Regions from separate parts of the Paenibacillus mucilaginosus 3016 genome, predicted to be linked through region 2. Evidence: predicted binding sites of a transcription regulator. Region 2 holds the regulator's gene; each other region holds the start of a gene.
What was found. Region 2 encodes Rex, which represses fermentation and respiration genes when NADH is low (regulators of the CRP and FNR family bind a similar motif). Its sites were predicted from a motif close to TTGTGAAATATTTCACAA; they were not measured.
Positions count from the first base shown of each region.

Region 1: qoxA (cytochrome aa3 quinol oxidase subunit II) is a predicted target of Rex. The motif match lies at 1,977-1,994, and genes of this name have one in related genera.
Region 3: adhE (bifunctional acetaldehyde-CoA/alcohol dehydrogenase) is a predicted target of Rex. The motif match lies at 2,170-2,187, and genes of this name have one in related genera.

Region 1 is NC_016935.1:7,954,030-7,958,245, reverse strand. Features, by position in the region: gene PM3016_RS33045 (pectinesterase family protein) at 53-1,219, shown strand; gene PM3016_RS33040 (hypothetical protein) at 1,417-1,677, shown strand; gene qoxA (cytochrome aa3 quinol oxidase subunit II) at 2,059-3,057, shown strand; gene PM3016_RS33030 (cbb3-type cytochrome c oxidase subunit I) at 3,133-4,216, shown strand, end outside.
Region 2 is NC_016935.1:3,497,282-3,501,497, reverse strand. Features, by position in the region: gene PM3016_RS15255 (DUF47 domain-containing protein) at 267-887, shown strand; gene PM3016_RS15250 (inorganic phosphate transporter) at 948-1,943, shown strand; gene PM3016_RS15245 (redox-sensing transcriptional repressor Rex) at 2,018-2,638, opposite strand; gene dinG (ATP-dependent DNA helicase DinG) at 2,635-4,216, opposite strand, start outside.
Region 3 is NC_016935.1:1,963,382-1,967,597, reverse strand. Features, by position in the region: gene adhE (bifunctional acetaldehyde-CoA/alcohol dehydrogenase) at 1-2,124, opposite strand, end outside; gene hpf (ribosome hibernation-promoting factor, HPF/YfiA family) at 2,516-3,055, opposite strand; gene PM3016_RS08860 (hemerythrin domain-containing protein) at 3,071-3,613, opposite strand.

The sequences.
Region 1 (4,216 bases), 4.3 Mb from region 2:
TGTGGAAGCGATTGCACACATCCACTTTGGAACAATGAGGAGAGATGACCTGATGAAATCGAAAAAATCCGTACCGTTGGCCCTGGGGGCATTCCTGCTGGTAACCGCCGCGGCGCCTTGGGGAGCCCTGCCGGATGCAGCCTCCGCAGCCTCCGCTGGAACGGAAGGAGCCGTATTCTCAGCCTCAACGATGAAGGAGCAGGAGCAAATGACCAAGCAAGCGATCGTCGATTCTTCTTACCAAGGAACCGAAGGGGCTGTTATCGACGGCGTCAAGCAGTACCGTTCCGTTCAGAAAGCCATCTCGGATGTGCCGGCGGACCAGGCGTCGCCTTATGTCATCTATCTGAAGGCAGGGGTCTATAAGGAAGTACTCAACGTGGACAAGCCGTATGTTACTCTCGTAGGCGAGAACGCGAAGCGTACGGTGATTACCTATGATAATGCCAGCGGCACACCGAAGCCGGACGGCAGCGGCACGTACGGAACCACGGGCAGCGCCACGGTGACGGTCAAGGGAGAGAATTTTACGGCGGTCAGCGTAACGTTCGAGAACTCATTCGACGAGGCGAATTCGCCGTACCAGAACAAGCAGGCCGTAGCGATCAAGACGCAGGCGGACCGCGCGATCTTCAAGGACTGCCGCTTTATTGGCAACCAGGACACGCTCTACCCGAACCTCGGCCGCCAGTATTTCGTGGACTCTTATATTGAAGGGGACGTCGACTTCATTTTCGGCGCCGCCACGGCGGTCTTCGAGAATTCCCGCATCCACTCTCTGGACCGCGGTTCCGATACCAATAACGGCTATATTACGGCAGCCAGCACACTGAACTCCAATCCGTACGGCTACCTGTTCATCAACTGCCGGCTGACAAGCGATCCGGGTATGGAGGGCACGGTTTCTCTGGGACGTCCATGGCAGCCAGGCGGCAATACGAATGCCATAGCGAGCGTCGTGTTCAAGCACACCCACATGGGCAGCCACATCACGTCGACGGGCTGGGTGGATATGGGGGCCTCCAAGGCGGAGAACGCGCGCTTCTTCGAATATGACAGCAGAGGACCGGGGGCGCTGGAGAGCCTAACGCGTCCGGTGCTCACCAAAGAGCAGGCGGATCTTCACACGCCGGAGGCTTACTTCGGTGACTGGGATCCGAAGAAAGTGCTGGAGGGGCTCAGTCCATCCTTTGCCAATCCGTCCCTCGGACATCATTAAATACGCAGGAAGAGCAATCCCCCGGCCGGCCGCCGGAGGATTTTTTGGCATCTGTCCGGCCCCTTCTTTGAAAGCGTTCAGACTTTTGTCTATTTTTTGATCAAAAAGTGAATAATCTTTGAACAAACCGGGTAAAGTATGGTATACTGATCTTGCCTTACTAAAGCACTTACATTATCTGTTTTGGAGTGAATCCTATGACGACAAAAACAGCGGCAGTACAAAGCGAAATGCAGGGAGAGCGGGATGTAAACCGCCTCGTGGGTTGGATGACTGCAGCAGCATGGATCTTCCTGGGCTTCGGACTTCTTCTTAGCCTGTTTAACTTACATCACTTCAGCGATCGCAACCCGAGCCTCATGGTAGGAATCGGCTGCATGGTCGGCAGCGTTCACATTTACGTCATGCGGACTGCGATCCACCTGGTCCATTCCCGCGCATCCAATTCGGAGAAATAAGGCGGAAATACCGGCCCAAAACCATACAGATTAGGTTAATTTTTGGAACACCCCCAACCGGAACCAGTCCGGACGAGGGTGTTTTTTGCGTTTTTGTCGGCTTGGTGACAAACTTGTTGCAGAGAAAAGGCGAAGTTTTGACGTATTTGTTAACCCCCGCGTAAAGCCGGAGAGAATCTGCTATGTTATACATATCACTTCTGCTTGTAGTCGTAAGTCATCAAAATGACGCCGGATGGAGGACGGATAGCCTATACATTCCCCTGAACTTCCAAAGGCAGAACTTTGAGAACTTGCGTTTGTGATTTTTGTCACAAGTTTTACCTTTTCGTTATGTTAAGATGTCAACCGTAGAATGAGGAGAATGGAGGACCACCCACCATGCAACAAACAAAACGGACGCTTCGCAGGGCACTTCCGATGCTGCTCCTGCTTGCAGGCGTGCTGCTGCTCTCGGCCTGCGGTGAGCAGCCAATGGTTCTGGACCCGAAGGGGCCGATCGCCTCGGACCAGAAGGATTTGATTCTGATCTCATCCCTCTTGTGCGCCGTGATTCTCTTTCCGGTTCTCGGCCTGACCGCCTACATCGTATGGAAATACCGTGAGCGGGAAGGCAGTACGGCGGCCTACGAGCCGCATTTCTCCCACAGCACCAAGCTCGAATTGATCTGGTGGGGGATTCCGATCCTTATCATCATTATTTTGGCTGCCGTAACGGCCCGATATACGTATGCGCTCGAGCCGACGAAGCCAATCGAGTCCGAGAAGAAGGCAATCACGATTCAGGCAACCTCGCTTGACTGGAAGTGGCTGTTCACTTATCCGGAGCAGGGGATCGCAACGGTCAACTACCTGCAGATTCCGGAGGATGTGCCGGTGAAGTTCGAGCTTACCAGCGACGCGCCGATGAACTCCTTCTGGATCCCGCAGCTGGGCGGGCAGATGTACACGATGTCCGGCATGGGCATGACGCTCTTCCTGCAGGCCGACCATGAAGGCCGGTATTACGGGTCGGGCGCGAACTTCAGCGGCGAGTACTTCGGCGACATGAAATTCTTCGTGGACGTCAAGCCGCAAAGCCAGTTCGACGCCTGGGTTCAAGAAGTCAAGGCTTCGCCGGAGAAGCTCACGAACGATTCGTACGAGAAGCTGGCGGAGAAAGGGACTTCCCCGGTGGTCCTGTACTCTTCGTTCCCGGAAGGCCTGTTCCAGCGCATTGTCACCAAGTATGCTCCGGGCGGCCACGCTCACGGGCAGCATAACGAACCGACGCCTCAGTCGAAGACCGATCCGGTGCAGCAGCCGCTGCCTGACGCCAAGGAAGACCATACCCAGGGCGGCTCGACCGGCACGGACCATTCGGGACACACGGGCCATTAATCCGGCTTGAACACCCGCTAACACAGGCAACCCTGTGAATTACAAGGAGAAAACCAGCGAAAGGAAGTCCTCTACATGCTCGATAAGATACAAGAGTTTGCATCCGAGTTTTTCGTTACCGGGGACCCGCTGATCCTGGGGGCGCAAGTCAGCATCGCGATCGCGATGGTGGCCATCGTGTTCGTCCTGACCTACTTCCGCAAGTGGGTCTGGCTCTGGCGCGAATGGCTGACGACCGTCGACCACAAGCGGATCGGTATCATGTATATCATTTGCTCCATTCTCATGCTCTTCCGCGGCGGGGTCGACGCCCTGCTGATGCGTCTGCAGCTGGCCGTGCCGAATGCGGAATTCCTGCATCCCGAGCACTATAACCAGATCTTCACGACGCACGGCGTCATCATGATTCTCTTCATGGCGATGCCGCTTATGTTCGGCTTGTTCAACGTCATTATGCCGCTGCAGATCGGCGCGCGCGACGTAGCTTATCCGTTCCTGAACGCGCTGAGCTTCTGGCTCTTCTTCTTCGGCGCGATGCTCTTCAACGTCTCGTTCATCATCGGCGGTTCGCCGGATGCGGGTTGGCTCGCTTATCCGCCGCTGTCGGGTCTCGAGCACAGCCCGGGCGTAGGCCAGAACTTCTATATCTGGGGGATTCAGATCTCGGGTATCGGCTCCCTTGCCACAGGCATTAACTTTATCGTCACGATCCTGAAGATGCGCGCACCGGGCATGACGCTGATGAAAATGCCGATGTTCACCTGGTCCGTATTCTCCAGCTGTATCATCATTATCTTCGCGTTCCCGATTCTGACGGTGACGCTGGCACTGCTCTTCCTGGACCGCTTCCTCGGCGCGCACTTCTTCACGCTCGACGGCGGAGGCAACCCGATGATGTATATCAACCTCATCTGGATGTGGGGCCACCCGGAAGTATACATCGTTATTCTGCCGGCGTTCGGGATTTTCTCCGAGATCGTCGCAACGTTCTCCAAGAAGACCCTGTTCGGCTACAAGTCCATGGTCTTCGCCATGTTAATTATTAGCGTCCTTTCGTTCTTCACCTGGGTCCACCACTTCTTCACGATGGGCTCCGGCGCAGACGTCAACGTATTCTTCGCGATCACCACGATGGCCATCGCGATACCGACCGGGGCCA
Region 2 (4,216 bases):
CTCTCGCAGCCTTACTGCTTTGACTTCAATGTACAACATCGGAAGAAGAGAAATCAAGCTGACTGAGGTCGGCCGGGCTTGCTCTGGGACCCCTTAACAATCATGAGAATGTGGCATCAAGGACAAACTAAGATTGCAAATCATTACATGAGTATGTTATTTTTAATTTTGTGTGAATTTGGGCTGTTTTCCTACATAAAACCCGAAAAATTTATTAATTTTTTGTAAATTTCACAATCTTTCACAATCTTGGGAGGCCAAAAACAATGCTTTTTACCAAAAAAAACGACACCGACTTTTTGCTGCTCTTGATCAAAGCGTCGGAAAATACACTGGATGCTGCGCAAAAGTTCCGCGATGCGGTCATGGGCACCGAACCGCCGGCGACGTTTTACCCGCAGCTGAAAGAACTTGAGCATAAAGGGGACCAAATCACACACCAGATCTACAAAGGGCTGAACAAGGTTTTCATCACGCCGATTGACCGTGAAGATATCATGGTGCTGGCTACGAAGCTTGACGATGTGCTCGACGGCATCGAAGCGACCATCGCCCGTTTTGACTATCTGAACATTACGGTTTCCGATAATTATATGAAGGAATTTTCCGCGGTCATCGTGGCCAGCTGTCAGCACATTCTCGACGCCTTCAAACTTCTCGCCAAAAAGAAGTACATGCAGCTCTCCGAGCATACGGTTCAGATTAATTCCCTGGAGAACGAGGCGGACCGTCTGATGCGCGAAGGAATCCGCGAAATCTTCATGAATCCGAAGGACCCGTACCATGACTTCAAACTCAAGGAGCTGTACGAGCGTCTGGAAGAAACAACGGATGCCTGCGAAGACGTAGCCGATATTCTCGACAGCGTAGTTCTGCGTTACTCCTAACGCAGCCGTTCGTACTCCAACCCATACCCTTTGATCCAGCGGCAGCATTAGGAGGAACCCATGTTAACAACTATTATCGTCATCGTAGCACTGGCGCTGCTCTTTGACTTTATCAACGGCTTTCACGATACGGCCAACGCTATTGCCACTTCCATTTCGACCCGTGCTCTTAGCCCGCGGGTTGCCGTCCTTGGTGCGGCCATACTCAACTTTGTCGGAGCCATCTTCTCCTCGGAAGTGGCAAAGACCGTCGGCGGCTCGGTCGCCAACCCGGCAACCATCGAGAACGGCATGCATATCGTTATCGCAGCCCTGATCTCGGCGATCATCTGGAACCTGCTCACCTGGTATTACGGTATCCCGTCATCCTCATCGCACACGTTGATCGGCTCTCTTGCAGGTGCGGTCATTGCGGGTGCAGGGATGGGCGCCCTCAACTGGGACGGTTTCCGCTCGATCGTCATTATTCTGGTGTTATCCCCGATGGTCGCTTTTGCTACCGGGTTTATCATCATGTGGATCATCCGCCAGCTCATCGTCATGAGCGGGAACAGCTCCCGGACCAAGCTGAACCGGACGTTCCGCAGCTTTCAGGTCATCTCGGCGGGTCTCCTCTCCTTCTCCCACGGCGGCAACGACGCCCAGAAGGCAATGGGTATTATCGTCTTCGGTCTCGTATCGATGGGATATCAGGATACACTCGATGTACCGCTCTGGGTTAAACTTTCAGCGGCAACGGCGATGGGTCTCGGAACCTCCATCGGCGGCTGGCGCATCATCAAGACGATGAGTAAGAAGCTCCTGAAGATCGAGCCGGTCAACGGCTTCGCTTCAGACCTGAACTCCTCCATCGTCATTCAGGTCTCTACTCACCTGGGGATGCCGCTGTCCACCACGCACGTCATCTCGTCTTCTATCATCGGAACAGGCTCGGTTATGCGGTTCCATGATGTCAAGTGGGCGACGGTGACCCGGATGATCATGACCTGGGTGATCACTATCCCGATCTCGATGATTCTGGCCTACTTGATTTACAAGATTATCTTCAGTCTGTAGCACTCGGAACAGACCAAAAAGCCCTGAGCTTCAGCTCCGGGCTTTTTGGTGTTCTAGGATCTTATCATCGCGAATTAGTCCAGATAATATGCGAGACTCTGCAGCTCCGTCGTGAAGTCGGCGTGATGCACCCGCACCTCGGATGGAACCTTGATAATGAGCGGTGCAAAATTCAATATCGCTTCCACCCCGGACTCGACGAACCGGTCCGCAACCTGCTGGGCTTCCGCAGCCGGCACCGTAATAATGCCGATGCGCACCTTGGCCTCTTGGATGACCTCGTTCAGCTCGGACATGGGCTTCACCTTCAAGTTATTGATCGACTCGCCGATCTTGTTCTCCTGCGCATCGAACACCGCGACGATCTTCATGTTATCCTTCAAGTAAGCGTTATAATTACAGAGCGCCCGGCCGAGGTTCCCCGCGCCCACCAGGGCGACGGGGATAACCTTGTCGAGCTTGAGAATCTGCCGGATCTTTTCAATCAGATAATCCACATCATAACCGATTCCTTTTTTGCCGAACTCTCCGAAGTAAGCGAGGTCCTTGCGGATCTGCGCCGGATTCAAGTCCAGCTTCACGCCGAGATCCTGTGAGGAAACGGTTTGCACATTCTTCTTGCTGAGTTCATTCAGGAACCTCAGGTAAATCGGCAGTCTCCGGACAACCGCTTCCGATATTTTTATCGTCTTCATGCTTCGTTCTCACCCATCCACTGCTTTATTCTTGGCACGAGCTGAGCCGAGTTCATATGCTCGATCCTCGGACCCGGGAGCGAGTACAGAAAATACTTGCCGTACTGCGTATCGATCACTCTCGTGTCGTAGATGATCACGATGCCTTTATCGGCTGCGGTCCGGACAAGCCGCCCGAAGCCCTGCTTGAACCGGATCACCGCTTGAGGAACGGACAGCTTCATGAAAGCGTTCATCCCCCGCTGTTTGAGCTTCTCCGTCTTCGCTTCGACCAGAGGGTGGTTCGGCGGCTGGAAAGGAAGCCGCACGATCGCCAGGCAGGTCAGCGCATCGCCCGGGATGTCCACACCTTCCCAAAAGGAGCTTGTTCCGAGGAGGACGCAAGCCTTGCTGTTCTGGAACAGCCGGGTCAGCTTGCTGCGGTTGCTGCTGTCGACTCCCTGCCCGAGAACCGTTATCCCGAACGAAGCCAGCACATCCTTAAGTCCAGCATGCGCCAGCTTCAGCATCCGGTTGGAGGTGAAGAGCACGAGCATCCGGCCTCGGGTCTGCAGCGCTACCTCCGCCAGCGATGGAATCAGCCGGTCGAGGAATTCCTTCTCCCCTGCCGCCCCCTTGAGCGTAGGAAAATCCCTTGGAATGACGACGAGGGCCTGCTCCCTGTAGTTGAACGGAGAAGGCAGCTGCACCGTACGCAGCTTCCCTTGCTCTTCGTCTTTCTTAAGGCCCAGCTGTTCGCAGGTATAATCGAACGACTTGCCGACGGACAAGGTCGCAGAGGTTAGAATGACACTGTCCTTCACACCGAAGAACTGTCCCTGAAGCATCGAACTGACGTCGATCGGTACGGAAGACAGCTGCAGCGACCGGTTCTTGTTGTAGTGGCCGGCCTCCATCCAGTACACATAGTTCTCATCCGGCATCGTCATGAAGAAATGGAGTGCATCCTTCTGCCGGTGCAGCTCCTTGACCGACCCGCTGAGATCGGTAAGAACTCCCTGCACATCGTAATCGTCCTGTACTTCCTTGATGTCCGAGATGAGACGCTCCACTTTCTTCAGCGTATCGTTAAACAGAAGCATGATATTTTCTTCCGTGACCATCAGCTTCTCCCAGCCGGAAGGCAATTTCTCTTTGCGCACCCGGTAGACGAGCGCATTGCCTTCGCTCTGCTGCGATGGATCGCTACGCGAGACAAGCAGCTGATACAGCATCTCGGACAGACTCTCCCACTCCTCCCGGAGTACCAGCAGCTTCTCTACCGCTTCGTCAACGACTAAACACCAGGTCCTGGCCTTCTCGTCTTCGTGACGCTGCAGCCGGAAGCGCAGGGAGGAGAGCTGACCGGCCCGGCTGTCCTTATACAGCCAGGCTATGGCATTCGAGAGGCCGTGATAATGCAGCTCGATGCCCAGATGCTTGCCGGCCACATCCTCAAAGTGATGAGCCTCATCAATGACCAGGTGCTTATAGGAAGGAAGCAGCCGGTTCTCCGCCTTCGTATCCGTGAACAATAGAGAGTGGTTCGTTATAATGACGTCGGCCGAATTCGCCTGGTGTCTCGCTCGGTGATAGAAG
Region 3 (4,216 bases), 1.5 Mb from region 2:
TTTTTCCCGGGCCACCGGATCCGCCGTTGCATAAGACTTCTCGAGGTTCTGGAACACGAGCTGGATTGCCTTCATTGCCAGGCCGTCCGTATAATCGTTCGCCATCACCGAGACGTACGCCTCAATCGCGTGGGTCAGTACGTCCATCCCCGTATCAGCGACCGCCGTCTTCGGCAGGGAGTACACATAGTCCGGATCGATGATCGCCACATCCGGCGTGAGCTCGTAGTCGGCCAGCGGGTATTTGGTCTGTCCCTGCTTCTTGTCGGTGATGACCGCGAAGGAGGTGACTTCCGAGCCCGTACCCGACGTCGTCGGAATCGCCACGAACTTCGCCTTGCGGCCGAGCCGCGGATATTTGTACACCCGCTTGCGGATATCCATGAATTTCTGCTTCAGCGACTGGAAGCTCGTCTCCGGATATTCGTAGAAGAGCCACATGGCCTTCGCCGCGTCCATCGGGGAGCCGCCGCCGAGGGCGATGATGCAGTCCGGCTGGAAGCGTTCCATGAGATCCGTGCCGCGCTCGACCGTATCCACCGACGGATCCGGCTCGACGTCGCTGAATACTTCCACAGCCACCGGCGTCTGGCGCTTGCGCAGGTAATGCTCCACGCGCTCCACGTATCCGAGCTGCACCATCATCGGGTCGGTGACGATCAGGATGCGCGAGATGTCGGGCATTTTCTCCAGGTACTGGGTCGCGCCCTTCTCGAAGTAGACCTTCGGCGGAATCTTGAACCACTGCATATTGACGGTGCGGTAGGCGACGCGCTTCACGTTGATCAGGTTGACCGCCGTAACGTTGGAGGTCGTCGAATTGTGGCCGTAGGAGCCGCAGCCGAGCGTCAGGGAAGGCAGGTTCGTGTTGTAGATGTCGCCGATCGCCCCGTGGGTGGACGGCGAATTCACGATGACGCGGCCCGTCTTCAGCGCAGCGGCAAAGTCGGCGATCACCGCATCATTCTTCGAGTGGATCACGGAGGAGTGGCCCATCCCGCCGAAGGCGGTCACTTCCGCGGCCCGCTGGATTCCCTGGACGGCGTTCTTCACCTTGTAGCACGCCAGCACGGGGCTGAGCTTCTCCGCGGAGAGCGGGTAAGCCGGACCTACACCCTGCAGCTCGGCGACCAGGATCTTCGTGTCGGCCGGAACGTTGATGCCGGCCATCTGCGCGATCTTCACGGCCGGCTGGCCGACGATCACGGCGTTCACCGCACACTTGTCGCTGTTGATGACAAGCTTCGATACCGCCTCGGTCTCTTCGCCGTTCAGGAAGTAGCAGCCGAACCCGATCATAAGGCGGCGCACTTCGGCGTAGACATCCTCTTCAATAATGACCGCCTGCTCGGAGGCGCAGATCATACCGTTGTCGAACGTCTTGGAGAGGATCAGGTCCGTGACGGCCTGCTTGAGATCGGCGCTCTTCTCGATGAAGCACGGCACGTTGCCGGGGCCTACGCCGAGCGCCGGCTTCCCTGTGCTGTAAGCCGCTTTGACCATCGAGGAGCCGCCGGTAGCCAGGACCAGCGCCACATCCGGATGGTTCATGAGCAGCCCGGTCGCTTCGACGGAAGGATGCTCGATCCACTGGATGCAGCCTTCCGGTGCGCCCGCCTTCACGGCTGCTTCCACGACGACGCGGGCGGCAGCCGCACTGCATTTCTGTGCGGACGGGTGAAATGCGAAGATGATGGGATTGCGGGTCTTCATGGCGATCAGAGATTTGAACATCGTGGTGGAGGTCGGGTTCGTGACCGGCGTTACCCCGGCGATCACGCCTACCGGCTCGGCTACTTTGCGGTAGTTCTCGTAAGGATTCTCCTCAATGACGCCCACCGTTTTGTCATACTTGATGCTGTGGTAGATGTACTCGGTCGCAAACAGGTTCTTCGTGATCTTGTCTTCGTAGACGCCGCGTCCGGTCTCTTCAACGGCCATCTTCGCGAGCTTCATGTGCTGCTCGAGCCCCGCGAGGGCCATCGCCTGCACGATCGCGTCCACCTGCGCCTGGTCGAGCCGCATGAATGCCTGCTGCGCCTTGATCGCCTTGGCGACAAGCCGGCCTACTTCCTGTTCCGCCGCCGGCTTTGCCTGTTCTTCCTGTTTCTCTCTAATCGCCATGTCTCTCCGCCTCCATGATTCGATTGGATTGCCTTTCCACAACCTATGTTACTATTTTCACAAACGTGGATCTGTGATCTGTTTTACAGCATCCGGCTGTATTTGAAAGTTTTTCATGGAGGTTGGCGGCGGGACGCTGCTGGTTGAGCATGGATACGTGATGCTTGTGACTTCGCGCACAATGGATGATCCTGCGAGCTGTGAGTTGGCTCACTCGGGGGAGCGGCCTTGCGTTTCACTTGATCCCGCTTCGATGGGACCAGGGACGGGACTTGAATCCCCTTGGTGAGCGTTCACCTGGGCTTGACATGACCCGCTTCGGTTGGACCAAGGGCGGTGAGTTGGCTCGCCTCCCTGCTCCGGGCTCCGTCCGAGGGAGTTCCACTGTGCCTCAGGCCGTCGTCAGATGGCCGAACGTTCCGTCGTGCCGCTTGTAGACCAGCTCCGTAACTCCGGTCTCCCGGTTGAAAAAGAGATGAAAGTCGTGCCCGAGCAGCTGCATCTCCAGCAGCGCCTCTTCGAGCTCCACCGGCTTCAGCTGGATGCGCTTGGACCGTACTACGCCGAGCTCCTCCGCGTCCTCGTAGGCGGCCGGCAGTGCCGGTTCCGCTCCGCCCGTCCGGCCGTCTCCGCGCCGGCTGCGGCGTCTGAGCCGCTCGCGCCACTTGCGGATCATCCGCTCAAGCTTGTCGGCCGCGAGGTCAATGGAGGCGTACATGTCCTCCTGCTTCTCCTCCGCGCGGAACACCGTCCCCTCTTCGTGGATAGTGACCTCCACCACATGGAGGTGTCTGTGCCCCTGCACGGAAAGGTTGATCTGCACATCGGTGCCTGGGTGCAGCCAGCCTTCCAGCCGGCCGATTTTGTCCTGCGCGTATGCTTCCAGTGCCGGAGTAACCTCGAAGTGTTTGCCGTGGACGTTCAGTCTCATCTCTCATCACTCCTCTTAAGCGAATAGGTAATCTACATCGGTCAGCACCTGCTCGGCCAGCGGGAACACGATCTGCTCCTCCTTGGCCAGGTGACTCTTCAGGATATAGCACGCCTGGATCAGCAGAGCGGCCGCCTTCTTCATCTCATCCTTCGGGGAGTCCGCGCGCAGCTTGTGGAACTCTCTCATGAACGTCTCCACATATTCCTCAGCCATCGCGTGCTCCTTCTCCATCATCCAGAGGGAAGGGATCATCGTCGGCTCCTGGCGGAGGCGGAAGTAGGACGCGAGGAACGGAAACAGCGTCTCTTCCTCCCAGCCGGAGTGGGCGTCCAGCTCCTGCATTACGCCGATCGTCCACAGCCGCAGGTGCTGCAGGCGCCCCCAGGCCTGGGCGCGGTTCTCGGCTTGGCCTACCTTCATGGCCTGCTCTTCCATCTCTTCGAGCAGACCGGCGAGCATCTCGTGTTCTTCTCTAAGCCGGTCCATCGCGGCTGACAATTCCGTGACATGGGCTTCGCCCGTACGTTCCATATGCGGTGGAGTAGATTGTTTCATGGTGTAATCCCTCCGTTACTTGCTGGAATGTTCTTTCTGACCTCATCATACGCTTCGCCGGAGTGCACTGTAAGTGAAGTGGATCACATCTCCAATGGACAACTTTAAAAATGGGAAAAGACCGTCCGTGGGCGGGTGATCCGGGCGGTCGGGTGGAGCTGTCGTTGTGCATAAACTTGGAACCCCTGTTTCATGTGCGGGTCCAGCCATTTCGGGCATTCGTGGGAACGGGCACGGTGCTTTAATCGCTGTAGATATAATTAAAAGCTGCCGCCCTCACAAAATTCTAAACCTTAAACCTCCTGCCCTGAGCTGACCCATGCATTTGTGTAATCGAGAGGGACAGGTATGGGCACACTGCTACCCTCCTCACGAAGCTCTGAACTATAAAACCTCCCATCATGTGCCGACCCATACGTTTGAGTGCTTGCCGGGTGGGTATGGGGCTCCAATCTGCGATGCTTTCACACCTCTCTCAACTTAAAACCTCCCATCATGTGCCGACCCATACGTTTGAGCACTGGCCGGATGGGTATGGGGCTCCAATCACTGTTGAAGTCGTGTTCTTTTGAATTCGGCTATTAGAGGTGTGAACACGACTTC